4 regions of the Rhizobium sp. UGM030330-04 genome follow, and region 4 is predicted to be linked to each of the others. Evidence: riboswitches for the same ligand, from Rfam matches in the RefSeq annotation. Region 4 holds a riboswitch; each other region holds the start of a gene.
What was found. A riboswitch is a leader RNA that binds a small molecule or an ion and turns the genes downstream of it on or off. The one in region 4 is predicted to bind cobalamin.

Region 1: it holds a riboswitch for cobalamin, as region 4 does, so the genes downstream of both, bluB (5,6-dimethylbenzimidazole synthase) here and N434_RS18100 ((2Fe-2S) ferredoxin domain-containing protein) in region 4, are expected to answer to the same signal.
Region 2: it holds a riboswitch for cobalamin, as region 4 does, so the genes downstream of both, N434_RS09785 (CbtB domain-containing protein) here and N434_RS18100 ((2Fe-2S) ferredoxin domain-containing protein) in region 4, are expected to answer to the same signal.
Region 3: it holds a riboswitch for cobalamin, as region 4 does, so the genes downstream of both, N434_RS05605 (DUF1636 family protein) here and N434_RS18100 ((2Fe-2S) ferredoxin domain-containing protein) in region 4, are expected to answer to the same signal.

What each region holds. Positions count from the first base shown of each region.
Region 1 is NZ_QKML01000004.1:282,053-289,376, reverse strand. It holds gene N434_RS08455 (NADP-dependent malic enzyme) at 1-2,182, shown strand, start outside; gene N434_RS08450 (DUF2865 domain-containing protein) at 2,319-3,419, shown strand; gene bluB (5,6-dimethylbenzimidazole synthase) at 3,690-4,406, opposite strand; cobalamin riboswitch at 4,504-4,685, opposite strand; gene N434_RS08440 (TolB family protein) at 4,758-5,588, opposite strand; gene N434_RS08435 (glyoxalase superfamily protein) at 5,780-6,157, shown strand; gene N434_RS08430 (NAD+ synthase) at 6,438-7,324, opposite strand, start outside.
Region 2 is NZ_QKML01000005.1:197,343-204,666, reverse strand. It holds gene N434_RS09805 (GNAT family N-acetyltransferase) at 1-276, shown strand, start outside; gene N434_RS09800 (type 1 glutamine amidotransferase family protein) at 298-864, shown strand; gene N434_RS09795 (hypothetical protein) at 1,042-1,356, opposite strand; gene N434_RS09790 (CbtA family protein) at 1,361-2,074, opposite strand; gene N434_RS09785 (CbtB domain-containing protein) at 2,086-2,268, opposite strand; cobalamin riboswitch at 2,430-2,657, opposite strand; gene N434_RS09780 (cytochrome c) at 2,928-3,848, opposite strand; gene N434_RS09775 (c-type cytochrome) at 3,937-4,371, opposite strand; gene N434_RS09770 (LysE family translocator) at 4,490-5,119, opposite strand; gene N434_RS09765 (helix-turn-helix transcriptional regulator) at 5,252-5,962, shown strand; gene N434_RS09760 (metallophosphoesterase) at 5,951-6,796, opposite strand; gene N434_RS09755 (superoxide dismutase) at 6,916-7,324, opposite strand, start outside.
Region 3 is NZ_QKML01000003.1:83,300-90,623, reverse strand. It holds gene cobN (cobaltochelatase subunit CobN) at 1-644, opposite strand, end outside; gene cobW (cobalamin biosynthesis protein CobW) at 676-1,713, opposite strand; gene N434_RS05605 (DUF1636 family protein) at 1,710-2,135, opposite strand; gene N434_RS25710 (hypothetical protein) at 2,078-2,236, shown strand; cobalamin riboswitch at 2,258-2,477, opposite strand; gene cobO (cob(I)yrinic acid a,c-diamide adenosyltransferase) at 2,612-3,229, shown strand; gene N434_RS05595 (cobyric acid synthase) at 3,231-4,688, shown strand; gene cbiB (adenosylcobinamide-phosphate synthase CbiB) at 4,675-5,640, opposite strand; gene cobD (threonine-phosphate decarboxylase CobD) at 5,639-6,685, shown strand; gene N434_RS05580 (L-fuconate dehydratase) at 6,667-7,324, opposite strand, start outside.
Region 4 is NZ_QKML01000012.1:15,471-22,794, reverse strand. It holds gene N434_RS18120 (class I SAM-dependent methyltransferase) at 1-385, opposite strand, end outside; gene N434_RS18115 (ABC transporter permease) at 430-1,191, opposite strand; gene N434_RS18110 (ABC transporter permease) at 1,191-2,105, opposite strand; gene N434_RS18105 (ABC transporter substrate-binding protein) at 2,112-3,608, opposite strand; gene N434_RS18100 ((2Fe-2S) ferredoxin domain-containing protein) at 3,625-4,416, opposite strand; cobalamin riboswitch at 4,508-4,701, opposite strand; gene N434_RS18095 (LysR family transcriptional regulator) at 4,874-5,767, opposite strand; gene N434_RS18090 (hypothetical protein) at 5,890-6,084, shown strand; gene N434_RS18085 (chloride channel protein) at 6,248-7,324, opposite strand, start outside.

The sequences.
Region 1 (7,324 bases), on a different contig from region 4:
GCGCGATCTGGCGCTGGCCTATTCGCCGGGTGTCGCCGCACCCTGCCTCGCCATCCATGAGAACCCTGAAATGGCGGCGGATTATACCGCCCGCGCCAATCTCGTCGCCGTCATCTCCAACGGCACGGCGGTGCTTGGCCTTGGCAATATCGGCCCGCTCGCCTCCAAGCCCGTCATGGAAGGCAAGGCCGTCCTCTTCAAGAAATTCGCCGGTATCGACGTTTTCGATATCGAGATCGACGCACCCGGCATCAACGACATGGTCTCCACCATCGCGGCGCTGGAGCCCACCTTCGGCGGCATCAACCTTGAGGACATCAAGGCGCCGGAATGTTTCGAGGTGGAACGCCAGCTGCGCGAGAAGATGAATATCCCCGTCTTCCACGATGACCAGCACGGCACCGCGATCATCGTCGCCGCTGCCGTCACCAACGCGCTGGAACTCGCCGGCAAGTCGCTCTCCAGCGTCAAGATCGTCGCGTCGGGCGCCGGTGCTGCGGCGCTTGCCTGCCTCAACCTGCTGGTCTCGATGGGCGCGAAAAAGGAAAACATCTGGGTCCACGACATCGAAGGCCTCGTTTATGACGGCCGCAACACGCTGATGGATGAGTGGAAGGAAGTTTACGCCCAGAAGACCGACAAGCGCGTGCTGGCCGAAACCATCGACGGCGCAGACGTTTTCCTCGGCCTTTCCGCCGCCGGCGTCTTGAAGCCGGAACTGCTGGAGCGCATGGCGGAAAACCCGCTCATTCTCGCGCTTGCCAACCCCAAGCCCGAAATCATGCCGGAAGAGGCGCGCGCCGCCCGCCCGGACGCGATGATCTGCACCGGCCGTTCGGATTTCCCGAACCAGGTCAACAATGTGCTCTGCTTCCCCTATATCTTCCGCGGCGCGCTGGATTGCGGCGCGACGACGATCAACGAGGAAATGAAGATGGCCGCCGTGCAGGCCATCGCCGAGTTGGCGCGCGAGGAAGTCTCCGAAGTCGCGGCAAAAGCCTATAGCGGCGAAACCCCGGTCTTCGGCCCGAACTACCTCATCCCCTCGCCCTTCGATCCGCGCCTTATCCTGCGTATCGCGCCCGCCGTTGCCCGCGCTGCCGCCGCAAGCGGCGTCGCCGCCCGGCCGATCACCGATTTCGAAGCCTATCTCGACCAGCTGAACCGTTTCGTCTGGCGCTCCGGCTTCATCATGAAGCCGGTCTTCAATGCCGCAAAAGCCGCCGAAAAGAAGCGCATCATCTTTGCCGAAGGCGAAGACGAACGCGTGCTGCGCGCCGCCCAGGTGCTCCTGGAAGAAGGCACCGGCATCCCGATCCTCATCGGCCGCCCGCAGATCATCGAAACGCGCCTGAAGCGCTTCGGCCTGCGCATCCGTCCGCATACGGATTTCGCCGTGGTCAACCCGGAAGACGATCCGCGCTACCGTGATTACGTTGATGACTATTTCGCCCTTGTCGGCCGCGTCGGCATCAACCCGGAAGCAGCACGCACCATCGTGCGCACCAACACGACCGTCATCGGCGCGCTGTCGGTGAAGCGCGGCGAAGCGGATGCGCTGATCTGCGGTCTCGAAGGCCGTTACGACCGCCACCTGCGCGACGTGAACCAGATCATCGGCAAGCAGGCAGGCGTGCGCTCCTTCGCCGGCCTCAGCCTGCTCATCACCCAGCAGGGTGCGCTGTTCCTCACCGATACTTTCGTGAACTATGACCCGACCTCCGAGGAAGTGGCGGAAATGGCCATTCTCGCGGCCAAGGAAATCCGCCGCTTCGGCATCACGCCGAAGATCGCGCTCGCCAGCCACTCCAATTTCGGCTCGCGCGATTCCGAAAGCGCCCGCAAGATGCGCCGCGCCCTGAAGATCGTGCAGGAAGCCGCACCGGAACTGGAAGTGGACGGCGAAATGCAGGGCGGCTCCGCACTGTCCGAAGCGCTGCGCAAGCGCGCCATGCCCAACAGCGTGCTGACCGGCGAGGCGAACCTGCTGGTCTTCCCGAACCTCGATGCCGCCAACATCACGCTCGGCGTCACCCGCACGCTGACGGAGGGCCTGCATGTCGGCCCAATCCTGCTCGGCACGGCCCTGCCCGCCCACATCCTGTCGCCCAGCGTCACCTCGCGCGGCGTCGTCAACATGGCAGCGTTTGCCGTAGTGCAGGCCTCGCATCCTTCGGTGTGATAGAGGCCGCATTAACGCAATTTTGAACAGGCTGTTGCCGCCTTGCGGCAACAGCTTATGTTATCTTCCTGAAATACGGATTTCGTGAAGTATAACACCCCTGCCACCGGCCGGGGACATCGAACGGATCGCACAATTGACCCGGCGCAGCCGCATCATCGGCCTCCTGCTTCCCCTTGTTTTCCTCGCCCCGGCCGCCGCTTTCGCGGATCAGGTCTGCGATACGCTTTATGCGCAATTGCGCGAACCGCCACGTGTCATCGGCAATACGGCCGAGGTTCGGCGTTACGCCAATGCGCTCGCCCGCCAGAACATCGTCATCCGCAAGATCAGGAACGACCTGCGCGGCTATGGCTGCTCATCCGGCAGCGTCGTTGTCTACGGCAACCCCAATGCCGGCCTCTGCACCGAGATCGGCGATGCGCTGGCGGATGCCGAAGCCGAACGCGACGCCATCATCCGCGACCGCGACGATGCCATGGCGGCCGCGCGCAGTGACGACGGCGACATCAGGCGCCAGCGCATTCTCGCGGCCCTCGATGCCAATGGCTGCAGCCCCGCAGAGGATATCAACCCGCAAGTGTCGCCTGCGCCCGATGTGACGCGTTATCCCGATGCCTTCCGGCAGAACGGTGGTGAGCCGGGACAGGCGGGGCTATCGCCCTACCCCAACGCCGCCGCCGAGGGCGGGCTTCGCACACTCTGCGTGCGCACCTGCGACGGCTCGTTTTTCCCGATCGCCTCCAACGCTTCGCCGCTCGATTTCCGCGCCCAGGCGGAGCAGTGCCAGAAAATGTGCCCGGGCACACAGACCGAGCTTTATTTTCACTCCATGACGGATCAGGAAACCGCCGACATGGTCTCCGCCGAAACCGGCAAACCCTACAAGGACCTGCCAACCGCCTTTGCCTACAGGAACGCCTCGGCAAAGGCGCCGGGCTGCGCCTGCAATATGGCCGCCTATCACGAGGACATGCAGAAGCAGGAAGAGGCCGCCCGGCCGGAATCCGAAAAGCCCTATTCCGGCATCACCAGAATTCCATCACCGCAAGGTGACAAGCCCCGGAAACCCGCTGAACAGCAGGCCGCAAAGCCGCCGGAGCAACCCGTTCCTGAACGCGACTATGATCCGAACGACACCAGGGTGCGCGTCATCGGCCCGAAATTCCTGCCTGACCAGACGGGCCGGATCGACCTGAAGAACCCGGCTCTGAAAGGCATTCAGCCACAGCAGTGAAATCTCTTCCGCCCGCGCAACGGGGCGAGCGCCCACCCCTTGTTTCTTCTCCCCGAGGGGGAGAAGTCCGCTGCAGCGGAATGAGGGAGCGAGGGTAGAGATATACCGAGAGCTAGCCCCCTCATCCGACCCTTCGGGCCACCTTCTCCCCGGCCGGGGAGAAGAAACGCGCGGCCGCTGCTGCGTCAAAAAGCAGCGTTTCCTCTCCTCCGCCATCATGCCCAAACGTGCGTTGTGAAACGAGAGGCGACGCTATGCGCATCACATTTCTTACCGCCCACCCCAGCGGTTGCGAAACACCAGTTCCTCCAGCGGCACACGCTGGCGCCAGCCCTTCACCGCCAGTTCCGGTTCGGTATAAAGTTCGTTGACCCGGCCAAGGCACAGCCAGGCGACAATTTCGATATGCTCGGGAATATCGAGAATGGCGCGAATATCGCTGTCGTGGAAAATACTGACCCAGCCGACGCCGACGCCTTCGGCGCGGGCGGCGAGCCAGAGGTTCTGGATGGCGCAGACGGTGGAATAGACATCCGTGCGCGGATTGTGGGTGCGCCCCAGCACCACTTTACCGCCGCGTGTGGGATCGCAGGTGACGCAGATGCTGAGCGGCGCCTTGCGGATGCCTTCGAGCTTGAGACTGCGATAAAGCGCCTGCCGCTCGCCCGCAAACATCGCCGCCGCCTCCTCATTGGCCCGGCTGAAGGCCACAAAGGCGGCCTGGCGCACGGCGCCATCGGTGACGAGCGTGAAATTCCACGGCTGCATGAAACCGACAGAGGGAGCCGAATGCGCCGCCTTCAGGAGACGCTCGACAAGCTCATCCGGCAGCGGATCAGGCAGGAACTGGTCGCGCACATCGCGGCGTGTCTCGATGGCGCGGTAGATCGCCTCCCGCTCCGCACCGGAGAACGGCTGGGCGGGCGAAAGCGCATGATCGAATGGGCTGGCTTGCAATGGATTACCAGCGGACGGGTCGGTCGGCATCGTTTAACCCCAACAATGCGGGCGCGCGGATGCCGAAACCATGCCGGTTTTCGCATGCACGACGCGCCTCTTCAGCAACCTGCCGCCGTCCGCGCGGTTCGGTCTATCCTGTCAGGCCGGTCTTCTGACTCGGCTTCATCCGCCCTCTTCGCCTTCCCGAATGACTTCAGTGGCTTGTGAAAAGAGCATCCGCCTCACAGCGCTGGGCACGTTCCGGTCTTTCACCGGATTCCCGATTCTCCCGCCACAAGGGCGGGCACCTGACGAGGAAACTTATGATCAAGAAGACTTGCGAATGCAAGTATCGCTAAGGCGGTGCGGCAATGTGACCTTGACGAAACCGCAATCACATTACCCCACTGGGAAATAACGCACATAAGCGAACTCATCACCGTCCGGCGACCAGTTGGGCGAGTTCATCGTGCCCTGGCCGCCGAAAAGCGCAAACAGCGTTTCGACATTACCGCCATCCATATCCATCAGCCGCACGCGCACATCGAGATCACGCGGATGGTCGAAAACGTCGCCGTCATAGGAGACGAACACCACCTTGTCACCTTTGGGAGACGGGTGCGGAAACCAGTCACCATAGGAACTGTCGGTAATGCGCTCCACAGCGGAGCCATCCACCCGCACCCGCCAGATCTGCATCAGTCCGGTGCGGCTGGAATTGAAATAGACCCACGCACCATCGGGCGAATAATCCGGCCCGTCGTTGCGGCCCTCGCCATGGGTCAGGCGCGTCTCGATACCGCTGTCGATATCCATGGAATAGATGTCGAAGACCTGATCGCGAATGCCGCAATAGGCGAAACTCTTGCCGTTCGGCGCCCAGCCATGCCAGTAGGAAGGAAGGTTTTTCGTCATCAGCCTTGGCGCACCGCCCGCCGATGGCAGAAGATAAATGGCGCTCTTGCCGAATTCCACCTTGTCGGAAATGGCATAAAGCGAACCATCAGGCGAAATGCCGTGGTCGTTGTTGCATTGCGTCGCAAAACCGGTATCGACCTTCTCCGGTGAAGCATCACCGGATGGAGACAGGCGATAGAGCAACCCCTCGCTGTTCAACAGCAGATATTTGCCATCCGGCGACCAGTTCGGCGCTTCGAACAGCTCCGGCGTCTGCCACACCACCCGCATCTGCCGGGTGCGGATGTTGAAGATTTCGATGGAACTGCGCATGCTGCCTCCCGGGGCTGTCGATAGTCTGGACGAACCCTTGGCAGACGCAGACATTCCGTTTGCTTTCGCCGCCATGGTGATTATGATCCTATGGCCGCAGGCACCGTCCTGCAAATTCAAATCGGAAAAAACGCCAGCGTTCCGGCACCGCCCGTAACCCTTCCCGTTTCTCCCAGATCCGAGGTTCCGCGATGAATACCATCGCCGATCACGGCATCCGCTTCGGGCGGATCGCCGCAATGCTTCCTGTCAAGAATATCGAAAAGGCCCATGACTTTTATGTCGGTGTGCTGGGCTTCACAAAAACCTTCGAAAACGGCAACCCCGTCGGCTTCATGATCCTCAAACAGGGCAATGCCGAATTGCACCTGACATTGCAGCCCACCCACAAGGCAGCGCCCTTCAACGTGGCGCATATGCTGGTCAGCGATGTCGATACGCTGCATGAGATTTGCAAAAGCCATGGGCTGCGCATCATCAAGGCCCTGCAGGACAAGGATTATGGCCTCAGGGCCTTCGTGTTTGAAGATCCTGACGGCAACCGCATCGATGTGGGGCAGGTTATTTGAGGTGAGTGAAGAGTGGCGCGGGGTTTTCTCTGCGCCATTCATGAACCCCCATCGTGGACCGAGCGCATGCCGCTTGTTTCTTCTCCCCGATGGGGAGAAGGTCGCGGCAGCGGGATGAGGGGGCAAGGATCGTGAGGTACGGCAACGTTGCCCCCTCATCCGACCCTTCGGGCCACCTTCTCCCCAGCGGGGAGAAGAAACTTGCCGCGCCGCCTTACAGACAATTACTCTGGATGACACAGGACCGGCGTTAAAGGCCCCCTTCCGGAAACCGCCTTAATCACCGATCCCGGAACCGGTTGGTGATCGGATAACGCCGGTCACGCCCAAAGTTCTTCTTGGTGATCTTCACACCCGGAGCCGATTGCCGGCGCTTGTATTCGGCGAGATAGAGCAGATGCTCCACCCGGTGCACGGTTGCCACATCATGGCCTCGCGCCAGAATTTCCTCGACCGACATTTCCTTCTCGACAAGGCATTCCAGAATATCGTCCAGCACCGGATAAGGCGGCAGCGAATCCTGGTCGGTCTGGTTGGGTCGCAATTCGGCCGATGGCGCCTTGGAAATGATATTGGCGGGGATGACCTCGCCGGAAGGGCCGAGCGCGCCCGGCGGCACATGGGCGTTGCGCCAGCTGGAAATGGCATAGACCTGCATCTTGTAGAGGTCCTTGATGGGGTTGAAACCACCATTCATGTCGCCATAAAGCGTGGCGTAACCCACCGACATTTCCGACTTGTTGCCCGTCGTCACCACCATCGAGCCGAACTTGTTCGAGACGGCCATCAAAATGGTGCCGCGCGTGCGGCTTTGCAGGTTTTCCTCGGTAATGCCCTCTTCCGTACCCTCGAAGAGATCGGAAAGCGCCGAAAGGAAACCCTCCACCGGCTCGACGATCGGCACGATATCGTACCGGCAGCCCAGCGCTTTCGCGCAATCGGCGGCGTCTTTCAGCGATTCTTCCGAGGTATAACGATAGGGCAGCATGATGCAGCGCACCCGCTCCTCGCCCAGCGCGTCAACGGCAAGTGCGGCGCAAATCGCCGAATCGATGCCGCCGGAAAGGCCGAGAACCACGCTCTTGAAGCCGTTCTTGTTGACGTAGTCGCGAAAGCCCAGCATGCAGGCACGGTAATCCGCCTCCTCGCCTTCGGGAATTTTCGAGA
Region 2 (7,324 bases), on a different contig from region 4:
CTGATCGGCTACGCGCTGCTTCTGCCGCTCTACAGGGCGCAGGAAGGCCGGCGCGGGCTTGAGCTGCACCATCTCTTCGTGCGTGACGGCCATCGCGGCCACGGCACGGGCCAGCATCTGGTTTCCCGCGCCCGCGATATCGCCAAGCGGCTGGGTTGCGACTATCTTTCCGTCAGCGCCACGACCGGCAATGTGGCGGCACATCGTTTCTACGAAAACATGGATTTCGCGCCGCGTCCGGTTACCGGCATGCGCTACATGCAGTCCATCGCCTGATCAAAACCGACGGAGACGGCCATGACACGGATCGCCATTGCGCTGGCGCAGGATTTTGCGGACTGGGAACCGGCGCTGCTTGCGGCGGCGGCACGCAGCTATCTCGGCGTCGAGATCGTTCATGCCACCCCGGACGGGCGGCCGGTAACGTCGATGGGCGGGCTGAATGTAACGCCCGAAACCTCCTATGACGCGCTTGATCCTGATAACATCGATGCGCTCGTCATTCCCGGCGGCCTCAGCTGGGAAAAGGGCACGGCGGCCGATCTTGGCGGGCTGGTGCAGCGCTTTCGCGAAAAGGACCGGCTGGTTGCCGGTATCTGTGCGGCGGCAAGCGCGCTGGCCGGCACGGGTATCCTGAACCATGTCGCCCATACCGGCAATTCGCTCGCCTCGCACAAGGCCTATCCGACCTATCGTGGCGACGGTCTTTATCGCGACCAGCCGAAGGCGGTCAGCGATGGCGGCGTCATCACGGCCGCCGGCAGCGCACCGGTGAGCTTCGCGGTGGAAATTCTGAAAACCCTCGGCCTCTTTGGTCCGGAAGCCGAGGCGGAACTTGGAATTTTCGCGGCGGAGCATCGGTAAGGCGCAGAGCCTTATTCCGCCCTCTCTCCGTCATACCGGCCCTGAGCCGGTATCCAGCCAGCCCAAGTCCTTGGGCTGAAAAGACTTCTCCCGCCGCGCAGACGCGCGTCGGCTGGATGCCGGATCAAGTCCGGCATGACGGTCAAGGAGAAGACGCCTCTCGCAAATCATCCTGCGCTATTCTCGATCAAGCACCCGGCACACACGCGCCGCAAACTCCGGTCCCTCGCCGGCAATCGCGCGGCGGATATCGCGGCTGTTCAAATGCAGGCTGCGGCCGGCGGGCAAGTTTGAGCGTCTTATCTTGGCGAGTGCCGCAGCGGCAAAGGCAGCCTCGTGGTCGTAAAAATAGGCAAGCGCCGCATCACGATCAGGGCTTGGGCCCAGAGCGGCCTTGAAGGCAAGGCGGTGCACGGCGCAGAAAGCGCCGTGACCTGGAACGGCAAAACGCAGCGCATCGAGTTCGTCACTCCACTCCGCTGCGTCCTGCATGCATTTACGCCGACTGGAAGCGTTTCAGGAAAAACGCGCTCAATGTACCAAGCAGCGCCCAGAAAACGAAGCTGGTGATGGTGGCGGCAACGATGAACTGCCGTTCAAGCGGCAGCGGCGCCAGCGCATGTTCGCCTTCCGGCGGCAGCGGTGCGCCCACCACATGCGGTGCGACGATCAGCACGAGAGCCAGAACGATGGCCCAGGGTTCGCGGCGAAACGCGATCAGCGCAATGCCGCCCGCGGTTGCGGCAACCGTCGAGAGCCACCAGATCTGCCGTACCTCAAGTGCTGCGGCCGGGCTTCCCGGCAATTCCGGCGGCAGGCCGATCATCGGTGCGAGCATGACGGCGGCAAAACCGGCAACGCCCCACAGAAGACCTTCGCGCCAGCCGGCATCGGTGCCGCGCAGCGAGATAAGACCGGTCAGAACAAGCGCGTAACCGATGGCCGTCAGCACATTGGCGGCAACGGTATAGGCCGTGCGCTCGAAGCCATCGGCCGGAGCCCAGGCCTCGTCATTATACTCATGGGCGGGAACCGCAGCGCCGGGTGCTACCGCATCATGGCTGTGGGCCGCTTCGCCGCCGGCGCTTTCAAAGGTTTCCGCCTGAAGGATGAGCGGCGTGGTGCCGAAAGCCTGCATGGCCGAGACGGCCAAACCGCCGACGATGCCGACCAGAACGGCGGTAAAGACGATATTGCGAAAAAATGACATGCCGTTTCCCCTCAATGGCAGGGGAAGGCATTGGCATGACGCGTGTCATGCGCAGCATTGTGAACGGCTTCCACATGCGAAAAGCCGACAAAACCGACTACGAACAGGCCCAGCACGATCGCCGTCAGCGATTGCGCGAAGCTGCCCGTTTTTGCTGAAACGGCAGCATTGGCCGTATTCTGCTGGATGGACATGGTGACCCCTCTCCCGGCGCGACCCCGCGCCATAAGACGCGGCCGAACGGCAAAAAACCGCGCAGCCGCATACGATACACTTCACCACGGGGATACGAGACTGAAACAGGGGTATCGAACCGACGACCCTGACATTCCGCTCTTCCGGACACCCCGCCGGCATGGACATTTCCGTGATGGCAGGTCTCCTGGCTTGCGGGTCAAAACCTGAAACACCTTCCCGGCATCGCCCTCGCCTTGAATGGGGGCGAGATGGCTTGCCAGTGGCATTTCGTTTCAGGCTCTCCGCTCACAGTTGCGGGGGCAGCCACGAATGAGGATTGCTCCCTATCGTGTTCCCTTTTCACCTTCCGGAACGCCCGGAAGGAACCATCACGCAGATGTTATCTGCCGGGTGGGTGCGGGAGTCAATGGCGGCGAGATTTTGGCACTGCCGGCAACGCACCTCAGTCAACGTCATCCTGGAGTTTAGCCCGTTGCTGTGCGCTTTAGATTGGAAAGAGAAACCGGAACGAAAAAACACTCTCCCGTCATTCCGGCCCTGAGCCGGAATCCAGCCGACGTGCGTCCGCACGGCGAAAAAGCTCTTTTATCCCAAGAACTTGGTCTGGCTGCATACCGGCTCAAGGCCGGCATGACGGAGGGGAGCTTCAAACTCCCTACCGAGACGGGATCGCCTTCAGATAGGCGGCAATCGCATTGCGGTCTTCGGCGGTCAGATGCGCCATGTTCTGCTGCACCTTGACCATGGAGCCGCCGACGCTGTCGAATTCCGGGGTGAAGCCGGTTTCCAGATAGCCGGCAATATCGGCCGTCGTCCAGGCGCCGATGCTCGCAGAACCGGGCGTGATATCGGGGATACGGCCCTCACCTTCGGGATTGGGACCGCCGGCCAGCCATTTGTCTTTCAGGAAACCGCCGAGAGCATCGCGCGGGGTGTGGCATTCGCCGCAATGGCCCGGCCCTTCGACCAGATATTGGCCGCGCAGCAATTCGGCATTGGCATTGGCAAGCTCGACGCGCGGCGGGGCGGAGGTGTCGAAATACAGGAACTTCCAGCCGCCGAGCGCCATGCGCAGGTTGAAGGGAAACGGCAGGTCGTGATCCGGCGCATCATTCTGGCTGGCCGGCAGGGTTTTCAGATAACCGAAGAGGTCGTTGACATCCTTCTGCGTCATGCGCGCATAGGAGGCGTAAGGGAAGGACGGGTACAGATGTTCGCCGTTCTTTCCCACCCCGCGCGTCATGGCATCGCCGAATTCCGCCAGCGTCCAGCCGCCGATACCATGCTGCGGATCAGAGGAAATATTGGGAACGTGGAAGGTGCCGAAGGGACTTTTCAACGCCTGTCCACCGGCGAGCGTCAACAGCGCATCGCCGGTGGCATCCGGTGCGGCGTGACAGCTTGCGCAACCACCCGCCCAGAACAGCGTTTCGCCATTGGCCAGATCCGGTTCGCCGAGGCTGACCCAATGGCTGGGCGCCTGACGTTCCGGCGCGGTGACCCAGGCGAAAATGCCATAGCCGGCAATGGCTGCGATCACGGCCCCGCCCACAAGCTTCGTCCAGATGGAAGACATACCCCTCTCCCCATTCTCACCCGAGCTGGTCAGGTGTCTTTCAAAGTGAAAAAACGCCGCCGGGAAGCGGCGTTTTGAAATTCGAGACTTACTTCTTCAGACGATAGGTCTGGTGGCAGGTGCCGCAATCGGCGCCGAGCGTCTGCATGGCGGTGGTGACGCCCGCCTGATCGGTGGGGAGATTGGCAAGAACCGTATCGGCATCAGCACCGAGCTTGGCCGCCTTGGCCTTGAAGTCTTCGAAGTTTTCCCAGATGGCGGGAGCAGCCGCGCTGCCGGTCTCGGTGCCGGCGGGGAACTGTTCGGGGAAAGCCTTGGCATTGGTGCTGATGGTCGTCACGGCAGCCTTGACGGCTTCGGCATCGAACGGCTTCTGACCCTTGGAGATAGCGGCAAGCGCCCCCATGGAACCACCTATCTGCTTCATCATGCCTTCACGTTTTTCGACTTCGCCGGCAGCATAGACCGCTCCGGCGCAAAGACAGCCGAAAAGCATGGCCGCCGCGATGGTTTTCAGTTTCATACACTCTCTCCTTGATTCCGGCCGGGTGCCGGACGCTTGATGGAACGGCGGGAGGATGCCCTTTCCGGATGGCGAAAAGAAGTCACATTGCGGTGAATTTTATCGTGAAAACAGAAGTCTAGGACAGGGCTTCCCAAAGTGTCAGCAGGGCCGCGGCAATCAGCATGAAACCGGCGGCGCGGCCGATGAAGATCGTGGCGCCGGGCGAGGACACCAGCCATTGCCGGCTTTTATCCGCCGTCAGCGCCAGCGCGCCATAGACGGTAAACTGCGTCACCGCCACCATCGCGCCCATGACCATCCCCTGCATCCAGATCGGGCCATAGGCCGGTTTTAAGAATTGCGGATAGATGGCCATCATGAACAGATAGGCCTTCGGGTTGGAAAGGCAGGTCAGCACCGCCCGCCAGAACGCCTTTCTCACAGAGGCACTCGCCTGCGCCTCCTCGCCATTCACCACGATGGCGCTGCGCATCAGGCCGATGCCGATCCAGACCATATAGGCAGCGCCGGCAATGAGAAGCGGCAGGAACAGCGACGGCATCCAGGCGGCGAGCAGACCAACGCCGGCCGCGCCATAAAGCGAATGCACGATGCCGCCGGCGCTCATGCCGCTTGCGGCGGAAAGGCCGGTTCTCTTGCCGCCCGTCAGCGCGCTTGCCAGCACAAACAGCATGTCCATGCCCGGCAGGATGATGATGCCGAACAGGACGAGAAAGAAAAGCCAGAGATTTTCGGCGTAACTCATGTCAGTATCTCCCAGGACGGTTCATGGCACATTCGGGAAAGTGCATGTTTCTCAATGTGTTTTGTCCTTTATAGGAAAAGCCAACTGACAACGTTATGTCAGTTGCGTGGGGAGCCACAGGGAAAAGCGGCAATGCGCAAGGCTTCGAGACTGTTCGAGATCATCCAGATCCTGCGACTGGCGCGTCGGCCCGTTACCGCCCAGACGATTGCCGAAAAGCTGGAGGTGACGGCCCGTTCGGTCTATCGCGACATAGCCGCCCTCCAGACCATGCGCGTGCCCATCGAAGGCGAGCGCGGCGTCGGTTATATTCTGCGCCCCGGCTTCAGCCTGCCGCCGCTGATGTTTTCCATCGAAGAGACCGAGGCGATCGTGCTCGCACTCGCCATGGTCGGCCGCTCCAGTGATACCGAATTGCGGCAGGCAGCGAAAAAGGCCAGCGACAAGATCGCCGCTTCCCTGCCCGAACCCCTGTCCAAAACCCTGTCGGCCAATGCCCTGCATGCCTGGGGCAGCATCGCGCCAGCACCTGTCGGCATCGACCTTGCCACAGTCAGGCGCGCGGTGCGCGACGAGGAAAGACTGGAAATCCGCTATCGGGATGAAAGCGGCGCGCAGACGGAACGGCGGATTCGGCCGATTGCCGTGATCTATTATTCGGAAACGGTGAACATCGTCGGCTGGTGCGAATTACGGCAGGCGATCCGTAACTTCCGCTCGGACCGGGTGCTGAGCTGCGAAAACACCGGCAGCTTTTTCAAGCTGGAAGGGGAAAAGCTGCGGCAATTGTGGATGAGCGGCTGGCAGAACAACCAGCCGGGCAGTCCATCCTCACAGCCGTAAGAGGCGATCTTCCTCGCGGCCGAAACCGCGAATGACGATCCGGTCTTCGAAAACATCGGCGATGGCGAAAGTGTTCTGGTCGGGCGTGTCCACCATGCCCTTGAAATTGACGAAGTGGGTGTTGCCCAGCACACCGTAATTGCCTTCGTGATTATGGCCATTGAACCATGCGACGGCCGACGCATGGGCGCCGAGAAGGTCGAGAATGCGCGGCGCATCCCACATGTTATGAGCGTTTTGCGGATAAAGCGGATAGTGGCACAGCACGATCACTTTTTCGTCCGCCGCATCCGCCGTTTGCAGGACGTTTCGCAGCCATTCGAACTGCTCGTCGCTCAGCGATGCATTCCAGTCCTGCGCATTGATCGCGCCCGCTTCCTGCAGGTGCTTCAGCCGCTCCTGTGCAAGTGCGCGACGCGGATCGCCGGGCGGCGGGGCGAAGAGACTGACCTCGTTGCCATCGAGCACGGCGAAGCGGACATTGCCGATGGCGAAGTCATGCCAGGGGGCGGGCATGCCAAGGCGGGCATGGATGGCGGTCAGATGTTCAGGCGCAACTGAAAAATCATGATTACCCGGCAACAGGACCGAGGGATGGCGAAGCCCGTCATAAACGCCGAGGATCGCATCGAAATTGTCGAAGCCGCGGTCGATGATGTCGCCAAGCGTCACCACGAAGGCGAGGTCCTCTTCGTTGAAGGCGGCCACCGCTTCGGAGAGCTTTTTGACGCTTTCGGCATAATAGCGCCCCATGTCCGGGCGGGGATCGGCATCGGCATATTGGGGATCGGCGACGATGCCGAAGGAGAAGAGAGGCTTGCTTTTTTCAGTCATGATGCGCCGCGATAAACCCGGCTGATGACAGGCTTGTGACAAGCGGCCGGAACGGCATGCCCCAAAAGCAGAACACCCGGCACAAAGGCCGGGTGTTCAAAAAATTCCGTTCGCCAAGCTTACTTGGCAGCGGCTTCGTAACGCTCCAGGACGTAGTCCCAGTTGATGAGGTTATCAACGAAGGCTTCGAGGTATTTCGGACGCAGGTTGCGGTAGTCGATGTAGTAGGAGTGTTCCCAGACGTCGACACCGAGGATCGGCTCTGCACCATGAACCAGCGGGTTTTCGCCGTTTGCGGTCTTGGAGATTTCGAGCTTACCGTTCTTGACGGAAACCCATGCCCAGCCGGAGCCGAACTGGGTGGTGCCGGCGGCGATGAAATCAGCCTTGAACTTGTCGTAGCCACCGAGATCGGAAGCAATCGCCTGCTCGAGCTTGCCCGGCAGCTTGTTGCCGCCGCCGCCCTTCTTCATCCACTTCCAGAAATGAACGTGGTTGTAGTGCTGGGCAGCGTTGTTGAAGAGACCG
Region 3 (7,324 bases), on a different contig from region 4:
GCCAGCAGCATGGAGCGATAAAAGAGAATGGGCAGTATGACTGCATCGGCTGGAAAATCGGCAAGGGCTTCCGCTTGACTGACAACACCCTGCCCGGGCCGGTAAAATCCGGCCTTCGGCAGAGGCTCGGCCTCGATATCCGGCCACGCGCCATCCTTTGCCAGAGCCGCAAGACCAGTTGCAAGGCTGCCCATATTCGCCTTTCCCCCTTCACGGAAAAAGGAAAGGGCAGAGGCCAGTATCTGCCTGTCCACGGTCGAGGCCGCTTCGAGCTTTTCGTCCCTGTCGCTGCATTCGCCCGGCAATAGCAGAAGCTTGATGCCGCGCCGTCGGGCCATCATGGCAAGCTGATCGACACCATAGCGCCATCGATCCGCTCCACCGAGAATCCGGATAAGGATAACGCGGGCGCGCTCCGCCGTCTTTTCGATCCAGAGATCGACCGACATGGGATGCCGAAGCTCGGAGAGGTTGGCGGCGGAGAGCGACGGGAGAACATCGCCAGCCTGCCGCCACGCCCTTTCCAGCCCGGCAAGATCGCTTGCCGAAAAAGACAGCATCACCACATCCGAACGGGGCTGGTTGAGATCAACCGGCTCGATCAGATCGTCCAGGGACGAGGATGTGGTGGCGAGAATATGCATCTAAGGCATTCCCAGTAAAAGTCCGTAGCGGTCAGGCGGCCAGCATCTGCTCGATCTTTTCGCGGTTGATGCCCTTTTCACCAATGATAACGAGCCGGCTGCGGCGTTCCTCACCCGCCGCCCATGGGCGGTCATAATAATGATTGACGCGGCTGCCGACAGCCTGCACCTGCAGGCGCATCGGCTTTGCGGAAACTTCGATGAAACCCTTGATGCGCAGGACATTTTCCGCAGCCGCCGTCTCGGCGATGCGGGCTGCCAGCGCCTCCGGGTCGCTCACGGCCGGCAGGTCGATGACGAAGCTGTCGAAATCGTCGTGTTCATGGTCGAACGCGCCATCGTGATGGGTACGGCGGTTTTCGATATCCTCTTCCACCGCAAGGCCAAGGCCGATCAGCACGGCAGGATCGATGGCGCCATTCGACGCGACAACGATCTTCGCCGCCCTTGGCAGGTGTTCGAGCACATGAGCCTTCGCCTTCTCGAGACCGGCATCGTCAAGAAGATCGGCCTTGGTCAGCACGATAAGATCGGCGCAGGCGACCTGATCCTCGAAAACTTCCTCTACCGGATCATCGTGATCGAGCGCCTCGTCATTGGCCCGCTGGGCGGCAAGTGCTTCCATATCGTGGGCAACCTGTCCCTCGGCAAGGGCTGCGCCATCCACCACGGCCACCACGGCATCCACCGTCACGCGGCTCTTGATCGCCGGCCACTGGAAGGCCTGCACCAGCGGCTTCGGCAGGGCGAGACCCGACGTTTCGATGAGGATATGCTCCACCTTCGGCTGGCGGCTAAGGATTTGTTCGATAGCGGGCTGGAAATCATCCGCCACCGTGCAGCAGATGCAGCCATTGGCCAGTTCGACGATGTTTTCTTCCGGGCAGCTTTCAATACCGCAGCCCTTGAGAATTTCGCCATCGATGCCGATATCGCCGAATTCATTGACGATGATGGCGAGCCGCTTGCCATCCAGCTTTTCGAGCAGGCCGCGCAGCAGCGTGGTTTTTCCGGCCCCCAGAAAGCCGGTGACGATGGTGCAGGGAACGCGGTCCAGAAGGGTGCTCATAATCTCTCCTCGGTAAAATCGAATGGGGGAATGCGCGCCACCATGCCGCGCTTTAACGGTTCGGGGCGGCCGCGCCAGGGCATCAGGCCATCGGGGGCGGCGGCCAGCAGCCTTGCGCCAGTCAGCAGGTCTTCAGCGTCACCGGGTGTCAGGCCGCCGAACACATAGGACCAGCCATCGGCGCTGCGCAGAACGGCGCTGAGGCCACGCTTGCAATTGGCGAGGCAATTGACGGAACGGACGGCAATTCCGAATTCCTCCGCCTTCGCGATGGTGGCATCGGCAAGACGCGAACCGGGACGCGGTTCGGCATTCGGATCGGCGTCATCGCGACAGCTTCGGCAAACGAAGACAGTCACGCCGGATGCTGTTTCATCCTGTGTGTTTCCGCCTGCGCCTGCAGATGTCGCTGAAATATCCAAACCGTCCCGCTTCCCGCGCCATTAAAAAAATATTCGGGGGTGCGGATATCGAAAACGGCACGCGGACAGGCGCAAACCGGCTGTTCGATCTGACCGACTGACCGGAGCACCCCGCCCGGCAGACGTTTTTTCCTGAAACGGCAGGTCTCCTGGCTTGCGGCTCGATCAACACCCGGACACCGCCTTCCCGAACCCATCTTCAAAGGTCCAGTGGCTTTACGGTGCGGGCTTACCGCTTACAGTTGCGGGGGCAGCCACGGAGTAACCCATTTTCCGGGTGGAACCGTGTTCCCTCTTAGCTTTTCCCGTTGCCGGGAAAAGACCGTCAGTTCGTTACCCTTAGGCCGAACGGACGTAAGGGTCAATGCCGGGGGCCTGCGGCCGGCACATTGCCGGGTGCGGCAAATTGGGTATAGTCGCCGCTCCGAATGGCGGGCACACCGGTTCCCGCGCAGCTGGATAAGAAGGAACATGCGATGACACGCGACATCAGCGACAGCGAAGCCGAACGCCACCGGCAGAAAATGGTCAACCGCAAGACGGTACAGGATGCCGAAGTCGCGGCAAAAACCATCGAAAAAGGCCTGCTGATGGTCAATACCGGCCCCGGCAAGGGCAAGTCCACGGCTGCTTTCGGCCTTGCGCTACGCATGCTCGGCACCGGGCGGCGGGTCGGCGTCGTGCAGTTCATCAAGGGCGCATGGTCGACGGGCGAACAGCAGGCCCTGACGCTGTTCGGCGACAAGGTTGTCTGGCGCACCATGGGCGAGGGTTTCACGTGGGACACGCAGGATCTGAAGCGCGATGTTGCCGCAGCCACGAAGGCCTGGGAAGAAGCCAAGGCCCTGATGGCCGACGAAACCATCGGCCTCCTGATCCTCGACGAACTGAACATCGCGCTACGTTACGACTACCTGCCGCTGGAAGACGTCGTTGAAACCCTGTCCAGTCGCAGGCCCGATCTGCATGTCATCGTCACCGGTCGCAATGCCAAGCAACCACTGATCGACGCCGCCGATATGGTGACGGAGATGACGCTGGTGAAACATCACTTCAAGGCGGGTGTGAAGGCGCAGGCCGGGATAGAATTCTGACATGACCGCGCGGGTGCTGATGTTTCAGGGAACCGGCTCGGATGTCGGCAAATCGCTGATGGTGGCTGGCCTTGCCCGGGCCTTCACCCGGCGCGGCCTGTCCGTCATGCCGTTCAAGCCACAGAACATGTCTAACAACGCGGCGGTGACCGCCGATGGCGGCGAGATCGGCCGTGCGCAGGCGTTGCAGGCACGGGCGGCGGGTGTACCGCTCTCGGTTCACATGAACCCGGTACTCCTGAAACCCCAGAGCGAAACCGGCGCACAGGTGGTGGTGCAGGGCAAGATCGTCGGCAATGCCAGAGCGGCCGATTATCAGCATATGAAGGCCGGGCTGATGCCGCGCGTGCTGGAGAGCTTTGAACACCTGAAACAACAGGCCGATCTGGTGCTGGTGGAAGGGGCGGGCAGCGCGTCTGAAATCAACCTGCGCGCCAATGACATCGCCAATATGGGTTTCGCCCGCGCAGCCGATGCCCCCGTCATCCTGATCGGCGATATCGACCGGGGCGGCGTCATCGCCAGCCTTGTCGGCACCAAAACCGTGCTCGAAAACGATGATGCGACAATGATCGCGGGCTTCATCGTCAACCGTTTTCGCGGCGATCCCGCACTGTTTTCCGATGGCATGCGGATGATTGCGGAAAAGACCGGCTGGGCTTCCATAGGGCTTCTGCCGCATTTTTCCGACGCCGCGAAACTGCCCGCAGAGGATGCGCTCGGACTATCCGGCCCGGCACAGCAAAAAGCCGGTGCAAAAATCCGCGTCGCCGTGCCAATCCTGCCGCATATTTCCAATTTCGATGATCTCGATCCCCTCGACATGGAACCGGATGTGGAGCTGATCCGCATACGGCCGGGCGAGACAATTCCAGCCGATTGCCGGCTGGTGCTGCTTTGCGGCTCGAAATCCACCATCGCCGATCTCGCCGTGCTCAAAGATGCGGGTCTCGATATCGATATAAAGGCCCATGCCCGGCGCGGCGGTTATGTTCTCGGGCTTTGCGGCGGATACCAGATGCTTGGAAAAACCGTTGCCGATCCCGAGGGCATCGAAGGACCGCCGGCGACGGTTGCCGGGCTTGGTCTGCTGGATGTCGACACGGTTCTGACCGGAGACAAGCGACTGGTCTCCGTGAGCGGAGCGACTTTCGATGGCGTTGATTTATCCGGCTATGAAATGCATGTCGGTGAAACCAGAAGCGCTGGAAACAGCCAGCCGTTTTCGATAGTCAACGGACATGCCGATGGAGCGTTATCGCCGGACGGCCGCGTCTTCGGCACCTATATTCACGGTCTTTTCGCGGATGATCACCAGCGCAGCGCCTGGCTGAAGCGGCTTGGCGGCCAGCGTTCGGAACTGAATTATGATGCGCAGGTGGAGGCCGTCCTTGATCGTCTTGCCGCACACATGGAGCAGCATCTCGATCTCGACAGGCTGCTTGCTATAGCGCGATGAGGATTGCCAGAAGACCAAACAGGCCGATCAGCAACCCGTCGGCGATCCGTGCCAGCTGAAGTGCCGTGCGAATATCACCAGCAACGAGCGTCGCCCTTCCGCCTTCACCCATGAAACGCGCCTCGATCATCTGCCCGCCATAGGAACGCGGCCCGGCAAGCGCAAAACCGAGCGCGCCGGCAAGCGCCGCCTCCGGCCAGCCGGCATTGGGAGAACGGTGGTGGCGCGCATCGCGACGGATCGCGGCAATGGCCCCTTTGGGCGATGCGCCTTTCACGAAGAAGGCCGCAATCACAAAAAGACCGCCGCTGAGCCTCGAGGCCGGCAGATTGACCAGATCGTCCAGCCGCGCCGAGGCCCAGCCGAAAGCCTCATGGCGTGGTGACCGATGGCCGATCATGCTGTCGGCCGTATTGATCGCCTTGTAGGCCGCGCCGCCCGGCAGGCCCAGCAGGCCGAGCCAAAGGGCAGGCGCGACAATGCCATCGGAAAAATTTTCGGCAAGACTTTCAATCGCCGCCCGGCAGATCGCCGCCTCATCCAGCTTTTGCGGATCGCGGCCGACGATCATCGATACCGCCCTGCGGCCACCGTCCACCCCATCGCGCTCCAAGGCCGCAGCGACAGCCTCCACATGCTGCTCCAGGCTTTTCTGTGCCGGGAGAGACGCACCGAGGATTGCCACAGCCAGAAGGCCGAAAGGCAGGAGTAGCAAAGCTGATTGCGCAAACCATGCGAGGATCGCCGTCAGCCCGAGAATAACAACGAGTGCCCACACACCCGCCGCCTTGCGCTGCGAAAATGATGCACTCTCCCGGTTCCATTTTTTGTCCAGCAGCGCGATAAGCGAACCGATCCAGGTGACGGGATGGCCGATACGGTTGAACAACCAGTCCGGATAACCGGTCAGGCGTTCGATCACGAGCGACAGGAAAGCGAGAGCAAAGAACATGGGCGAGACAGTATCAGAAAAGGCGCAGGCTGCGATCCGTCACGGCGGCAATCTCGGCAAGGCGCGTCTGATGTTTCCTGACGCACCTGAACCATGGATCGACCTTTCGACCGGGATCAACCCACACTCCTATCCGCATTCGCCCGTTCCCGCCAGCGCCTTCGCCCGCCTGCCGGAACCTGGTGCCGCCGAAGAACTGAAACAGCTGGCGGCAGCGCATTTCGGCGCGCCTTCCGCCCGGCATGTGGCGCTGTCTCCCGGCACCCAGATGCTGATGCCGCTGCTGGCGCAGATTGCGCTTGTCCGGGGTGCCAAGAACGGCGCCGTGCTTTCGCCCGCCTATGCCGAACATGCGCGCACCGCCCGCATGGCCGGGCTGACAATGACGGAGGTGGAGAATATTCACGACCTGTCGGCTTACGATTATGCCGTGGTGGTCAATCCCAACAATCCGGATGGTCGTGTGGCTGATCGCGAAAGCCTGCTCTCGCTGGCCGGATTCATGTGCCGCAAGGACGGCCTGCTCGTCGTGGATGAAGCTTTTATCGAAACAGGTCACGCCGAAACCCTCGCAAACGCCACCGATCAGAACGCGCTGGTAGTCTTGCGATCCTTCGGCAAATTCTACGGCATGGCGGGCGTGCGGTTGGGTTTCGCGATTGCGCATCCTGATGTCGCCGCCGAACTCGAAGCAAGGCTTGGTCCGTGGGCCATTTCCGGCCCGGCGCTGCACATAGCGGCTGAAGCTCTGGCGGACAGGGAATGGCAATCATCCATGCGCCTGCGGCTTTCGCAGGAAGCCCGGCGCATGAATGCTCTGCTGGAAAAAACAAGGCTGAAAATTGCCGGCGGCGCATCCCTGTTTACGCTGGTGCGGGACCATCGGGCCGGCGAACTCTTCGGCCATCTCGGCAGGCGCGGTATTCTGGTTCGCATTTTCGATGAAAGGCCGAACGACATGCGTTTTGGCCTTCCCGGCAGCGAAGCGGAATGGCAGCGCCTCGATGAAGCGCTGTCATCTTTTAATCATCCCTCGAAAGTGTAGGTCTCGATCGATTCCGGCTTCATTTCGATGGAGAAGCCCGGCAGCTTCGGCGGCATGTAAGCGGCATTGCGAATATCGCAGGGCTCGATGAAATGTTCGTGCAGGTGGTCGACATATTCGATCACGCGGCCTTCCTTCGTGCCTGACACCACCAGATAGTCGATCATCGACAGATGCTGCACATATTCGCAAAGGCCGACGCCACCGGCATGCGGCCAGACCGGCAGATTGTATTTGGCGGCGATCAGCAGAACCGCCAGCACTTCGTTGAGGCCCCCCATGCGGCAGCTATCGATCTGCACCACGTCAATCGCACCTTCGGCGATAAACTGCTTGAACATGATACGGTTCTGGCACATTTCCCCGGTCGCCACCTTCACCGGGCCGATGGCAGCACGGATCTTGCGATGGCCGGCGACATCGTCAGGGCTGGTTGGCTCCTCGATGAAGAAAGGCTTGGCGAAGGCGAGCTTCTTGACCCAGTCGATTGCCTGATCCACTTCCCATACCTGGTTGGCATCGATCATCAGGTAACGGTCGGGGCCGATCACTTCGCGGGCGATGGTGAGACGGCGAATGTCGTCCTCCAGATCACGGCCGACCTTCATCTTCACATGGTTGAAACCGGCATCGATGGCT
Region 4 (7,324 bases):
TCAAAGTCCAGACCAGATGCCGGCAGATGATCGCGTCATAGGATGCATCGGGTTCCATGGTGTTTTCGGCATCCGCCATGATGAAGCGCAGCCGCGGTTTGCCGGCGTGTTTGGCGCGCGCCACAGCCAGCATCGCCTCTGAAAAGTCGAGTGCCGTAACATCGTGGCCGAGATCGTGGATCAGGCGCGTCACCTCGCCGGTGCCACAGGCCAGTTCGAGAACACGTTTCGGTTCCGGGCCGATCAGCTGCCGGATCGGTTTCTGCCACGCATCAGCCTCCGGACCGGCGGCGATCCTGTGTCCGAAGGCGAGATCGAAGGTCTCCGATCTTTTCGACCAGTAGTCGCGGATTTCTTCCTTGAGATCGAAATTACCGCCATCCATCGTGTCGTTCCTTGTGTGTTCCATGTTCAAGCTTAGCGAAATGATCAGTCGGAAGCGTCGAATACGGTATTGAGCGTCGCAACCGTGATGGCGATTGCGATGCCGGGCCAGATCATCAGGCTTGGATGATCGAAGATGAGAACGCGATATTCAAACAACATCGAGCCCCAGTCCGGTTTGGAAGGGTCCGCGCCAAGTCCGATAAAGGCCAGCGAGGCATAGGCGGTGACGGCAAAACCCGCCTGATTTCCGGTATGAGCCACCATCAGCGGCAGGATATTCGGCAGAAGATGGCGCAGGACCATCCGCAAGGGCGGAACGCCCAGCGCCTGTGCGGCATGGACAAAGGGTTGCCCAAGCACGCGCCGGCTGAGGGAATGGGCAAGCAGAGCCGTCGGGCCGATGCCGGCAAGACCAAGCGCCAGTCCGGCCGTTATCGGCGTCAGGCCAAAAATAGCCGCCGCCGTCAGGGCGATGATGAGCGTCGGAACGGTGATGAAGAATTCGCAACAGCGCAACACCACCCTCTCCTGCCAGCCGCCCAGCACCGCGGCGCCGGCGCCGAGCAAGGTGCCACCGGTAAAGGCGATGGTGCCGACCGACAGAACCACAAGCGCGGTGCGCCATCCGCCCGCCATGAGGCGCGAAAGAAGATCGCGGCCGAGATGATCGGTACCCAGCAGGTGCTGCGCCGTCATACCGGAATGGCGGGCCAGGATATCCACGGCGTCAGGATCATAGGGCTGCCAAAGGGCGCTGAGGAGCAGGAAAAGGGCCAGGATGGCGAGCGCGAAATACCGGAGCATCAGACGAGCCGTGGATCCAGAAGGCGCTGAAACAGCTGCACGACCAGGTTCATGAAGAGCAGCCACAGCGCGATGACCATCACATAGGCCTGCAGCACCATCTGGTCTCGTACCGCGATGCTTTGCACAAGGAACTGGCTGATGCCGGGAAGATTGAAGAGGATTTCCATGGTGGCCGTTGAGCCGATAACCCACCCCGCCTCCGAGCGCACCGCCGAAAGCAGGGCATAAAACGCACCGCGATGCGCGTGGCGCCAGAGCGCCTGCCGGTGCGAAAGTCCCTTGGCGAGAGCGGTGCGAAAATACGGCTGTCGCGTGGTTTCGATCATGTCACGGCGGTAGATACGTGCAAAGACGGCAGCCGAATGGGAGGCGATGAGAAGGACGGGCAATATGATTGCTGTGATGTCGGTTCCGAAGGGTCGAATCCAGCGCAGCTGGACGCCGAGAACCCAGAGCAGGACAAGCCCCAGCCAGAAACCGGGAACAGCCTGCACGAAGACCGAAAATGCGCGGCTGGCACGATCGGCAATACCGCCCGGCCGCGCCGCAGCGCTGAAACCGAGCGGTACGGCGACGGCAATGGCGAGGAGAAGACCGGAAATACCGAGCATGAGCGAGAGAGGCAGACGCTCGATAAACTCCGCAAAGACGGATTCGCCGGTTCGGAAGGATCGGCCCCAGTCACCGGCGACGAAATCCGAAAGCCAGTGCAGATAGCGCAGGATGAGCGGGCGATCGAGGCCCCACCCTTCCCGCAGCGCCGCAACGGTTTCACTCGTGGCCGTCAGGTTCCACACCCGAATGGCAATCTGCACCGGATCGGCGGGCATCCATGCGATGAGCGTGAAGGATGCGAATGAAAGCGCAACCATTCCCAACACGGAATATATGCCGAACCGGAGCAATTGCATCTGACCTTACCGCGCTTCGCCTATATCGCCGCGCAGGACATAATAGTCGGAACCCCACGGCTCGTAGTTCTGCAGCCGCTTCGAAAGGCCGACATACCAGACCGGTGAAACCAGGAAGGATGCGGGAACGTCGGTAAACAGCTTTGCCTGCGCATCAAGCGCGATCGTGGCGCGTTCGCCGGCCTCGCCAGCCGTCGCGAAACGATCGAGAATGGCATCGAATTCGGGCGAGGCGTATTTCGCATAATTGAGCGAGGCGCCGCTGCGCAGCATCGAATTGAGGAAGAACGCCGGGTCTCCGTTCGGTGCGGTATGCTGCGCCCAGAGCGCGATGTCGAATTCACCGGCGGCAGCCACGTCCTGGATATTTTCAACGACCTTCGTGTCGAGTTCGATGCCTATTCTGGCAAGCTGCGCCTTGACCACCGGCAGCATGGTGACGAGGTCCCGGCGCTGCGGATAGGTAATGGCGAGAAGGCGAAGCGGCGTGCCGTCCTTCTCACGCTTCCCTGCCCCGTTTTTCGTCCAGCCGGCTTCGTCGAGAAGCGCTTCGGCCTTCGCAAGATCAGTCTGTCGCTGCTCCTTCCCGGCAAAGGGGAAATAGGCGGCATAAGCGCCGGTCGCGGGTTCACCGCCATTGATCGCAGCGGCGAGTTCCCTGCGATCGAAGCCGAGATCGAGCGCCTGGCGTACCTTGATATCGGCGGTAACCGGCCTCGTTGTGTTCAGGAAAGCGAGATATTGATAACCGACAGGGAAAGACTTGATCGTCAGATCCGGATTGGTTTTCAGACGGCTTACGACTTCTGACGGCAGACCGAAAGCAAGGTCCAGTTCACCCGCTTCCAGCGCCAGCGTCATGCTTTGCGCATCGCCGAACCTGCGAAAGTCAACCGGAGAACGGGCATCCGCATCGGCAAAATGGATGTTCGGCGTGAGCGTCAGTGATGTATCCGCCTTGAAATCCGCAATCTGATACGGCCCGGTGAACAGCGCCTTCCCGTCGGTTGCAGGCTTGTAGGCGATCAGCGGCCATTCCGCGAAAAGCGCCTGAAGAAAAGCCACCGGCTTTTCCGTGGTAATCATCAGCGTCAGGTCATCGGCCGCCTTGAAATCCAGCTTTCCACCCGTTGCCAGCGCCGCCTTGTTGGTCGCAAATGTGTGGTCGAAACCGGCGGCAAGTGCAGCCGCCGTTACAGGCGAACCATCGGAAAAGGCGTGGCCCGGTTTCAGCGTCACTGTCCAGCTGAGATCGCCGGTGCGTTCCACTTTTTCGGCAAGACCGGGCACAAGCCGCCCTTCCCGGTCGACGGTGAAGAGGTTTTCACCCACGCCGTGGCTGACGAGCGCCCAGCCGTTCGATCCCTTTGCCGGGTCGAGGCCGCTCGTGATGTAGGTGGCGCCAACGCGCAATGGCTCGGTGGCGAGAGCGCTGGCGCCCACACCCGTGATCAGGGCCGCAAGCCCGGCCGCGGCCAGACGTGAAAAGCTCTTTGCCGACATTCTATTTCCTCTCATGCTATTCGGACAGATTACGAAGCCGCTGTTTGCGGCCGGTCGGGTGGTAGGCGAAATCGTCAACGACGCGGCCACCCAGCAGGTGTTCGGCAACGATACGGTCGACTGCCTCTTCCGTGACGCCGCCATAATAGGTGCCCTCGGGAAAGACCTGCAGGACGGGCGCAAGGTTGCAGGGGCCAAGACAGGTGGACTTGGCGGTCATGGTGCCCTCACCCGTAATCCGAAGCTTCTGTCGCTCCTGCTGGTTGCGCAGATGGCCCCAGATCGCATCCGCACCCGCCGAATTGCACGGACCACCCTGGCAGACGAGCACGCGGCGCTTCTGTGCCGGGACCAGCGATCCCTCGCCAGCCGGGCGAACAGGCCCAGAGAGGTCAAGCGCCTGCGCCGTTTCGGCAAGATCTTCAAGCAGACGCGCCATCAGGCCGCTCGCTGTGGGGCTTGCTGTTATGGAAAGGGACGGCCACGGCCTGACGTCGCCTGCCCGCCATCGTTTCAGTGTCTTCGTCATCCAGTTGTGAAAACTGGGCTCCAGCGGCAGAATCAGTGGAATGATCAGGATATGGCCGACATCCTCATCGATCAGATTAAGCAGCGCTTCGCGGAGTGACGGTGTTCCCTGTTCCGTGAAGGCGATGCGAACGGTCCTTGCGCCGCAAAGCCCTTCAGCCTGCATTGCCAGACGCTGCATGTCCTGATGAGGCGCGGCGGCAAAGGCGGACTTCGCGACCAGCAGCACGGCGTCGGGCGCGGACGGCTCGTATTGGGTTGGTTGGATACTGTCTGTCACATTGCCTCATTCACGAGGCGGCGTCGAAAATGACAGGGTCTCCGGCTAAAGACCGGAAACAGCCATCATTCCCATGGCACCCCCCGACCACGGAATTACATGATGTCAGGCAGGTCTCCTGGCTTGCGGGTCGAGGCCGTCTCACCTGTCTTCCCGGCATCGCTGCCAGTGACATCGTGGGCGATAGGCTCACCGCTTACAGTTGCGGGACAGCTCCGGAATTTAACCGGATTCCCTCTTAGCTTCCGCCGGGCGGCGGAAGAACCATGACGGAGCGACCCTACACTGCCGCCGGTCACTGTCAACCGCCTGCACGGGTAGTCTGATTTCTGCGCAACAAAGCTTTGCGGTAATGTTACGTTATAAAATAACGTTAAACACGTGGCACGTGACGTCGTCAAGGCTCTCTCTTGTGAAACAGGCTGTTGAGACTGATGTGACCGGATGTCGGATGGCCTCAGCCCCGACCTTTCGCCATCGTCAGATAATCGACCACGGCTCGGGCATGCACGGGAAGCCCGGCGAAACTTCGCGCGCAGATAAGAAGATGACGGCGTGCCCAGACGTCGGAGATCGCGACGGTCTTGAAGGACAAATCGGCCTGATATCGACGGGCATAAACCTCCGGCACGATGGCGAGCCCGACGCCGCTGCTGACCATGGCGCAGATATCCTCGAAACTATCCAGACGGATACGCAGTTTGAACGGCCGGCCTTCACGCGCCGCATGGATTGCCAGATGCCCCTGAAGCGCGCTTTCCGCAGGCAGACCGACAAAAGGTTCGTCGAGAAGCTCCGCGAAAGTCACCATATTCCGGGCCGCGAGTGCATGGCTGGCAGGTGTGATCACAACCAGCCTGTCGATCTCGAAAGGCCGTGTTTCCAGCGTTCCCGTGTCGGTCGTGTCCGCCGCAATGCCGATATCCGCTTGCCCGGCGGCGACGGCCGCAACCACATCGGGGCTCTGGCGTTCCTCGAGGTCTATGTCGATTGTCGGGTGATCCACGAGATATTGCCGGAGAGCGCCGGGAAGATGCGCCATTGCCGCCCGCCCCGAGAATATCCGGACCTGCCCCCGCAGGCCCCGCGCATAAAGCTGGAGATCGCCCCTCATCTGTTCCATCTGCCCGAGAACGATACGGGCATGGTGGGCCAGAGCCTCCCCCGCCGGCGTCACCCTGACGCCACGGGCACCCCGGTCGAGAAGCGATACGCCGCTCATCTCCTCCATGCCGCGGATACGCGCGCTGGCGGAGGGCAAGGCCATCCCCGTGCGGTCTGCTCCCTGCGTAATACTTTCCGCCTCGACCACGTGAAGGAACAGACGGAGATCGGTCAAGTCGAAGCGCATTCGCCCCCTCCAGTCGGGACCCTTCGGATTATCCTAAGGGCTCCCTTGTATCTTCCGCATTGTGCGGAGTCACGGATGGCGATCATTGTCGCCATAGTTTTATTGACCCGGAACGACGATCCATGGACGCCTCCGAAGCCCTTCTCCGCGCCATCGCCTTCAGACTGGCGCTGCTTGTCCTTGCTGTTTTTGCCGCAAGGACGCTCCCCGATAACAGACCGGCAATCGATGCAACGGTGACCGCTGCGGCCACTTACGGATCGCCGCTTCCAGACGAGGACAGCACGGCCTTGGGCGACATGGTTTTGTACGATTAGACAAGCGGCGCCGGGCTGCGCGTAAACTTATGTTTCGGCCGTTGCCGACAGAAAGCGACCGACTATCGATTGCACCATGTCAGCCTCTTCGATCCGGAGAACGTATTGATGACTTGTAATTTCATATAAATATCAATTAATAAAGGTGCTTTTCTAATCTTGTTTATAACTCACCGGAAGCCTCCCGGCGCCTCAATTCGAGCTCTTCGCTGTAGCGCCTGAGCGTATGGCTTTCGGTGAGCAGGCCGACCGGGCGGTTCTCGATCTTGTCATTGACGACGACCAGCGCTTCGCTTTCCGTGGCGTCGAAGGCGGCGGCCGCCTGACGGGCATTCATGGTCGGCAGCAGCACGTCGTTCTTGTATTGCAGGTAGGTTTCGAGGCTGATCTTGCTCGGGTCGCGATCCATCGGATCGGCGTAGATTTCCGGCACGAGGACGATGCCGGCATAACGTCCGTCATCATGGGTCATGATCACCCGTTGCGTCGAACCGAGCGGGAATTTCTCCTTGAAGGCCGCAAGCCCCATGCTGACATTGGCCTTGCGGATATCGGCGCGCATCATCCTGCCGACGGTGAGATCGCGGATCCAGCCAATATCATGGGCGCTGCGAATGCTCTCGCCCCGGAGATGAAAACGCCAGGTCGCGAAAGAATAACCGAAGGTGGTGCGCACCACGAGCGAGGTGGTGATGACGGCTGCCAGTACCAGCGCGGTGATCTGGAAGTCGCCGGTCAGCTCCAGCGCCAGAAATGTCATCGTCAGTGGACCGCCGATAATGGCAGCGGCAAAGGCGCTCATGCCGATCACGGCATAAACGATCGGCGATGTCGACCCATAGCCGATATAGGGTGCGCAGAGCGCGAAAATCTTGCCAAGCAGCGAGCCCATGAACAGCGAGGCGAAAAACAGGCCACCACGGAAATTCGAACCGATGGAGATGGCGCTGGCCGCCGCCTTCAGCAGAAACAGTCCGGCCAGCCCGTATATCGTCAGCTCCGCATCGATATTGAGATGCAGCGCCCCATGGCCGCTTGACAGCACCTGCGGCGAAATCAGCGCGAGACCGCCCACCGCCACGCCGCCAATGGCAGGGCGCAGCCAGCCGGGAATGGCGCTCTTGCGCGCCGTCTCCTCGATGAAGGACACCGTCTGCATGAGCACGATACCGATCGCCGCGCACACGATGCCAAGAAAGATCGCCGGCACATAATCCGCCGGTGTCACGCGGCTGGCATC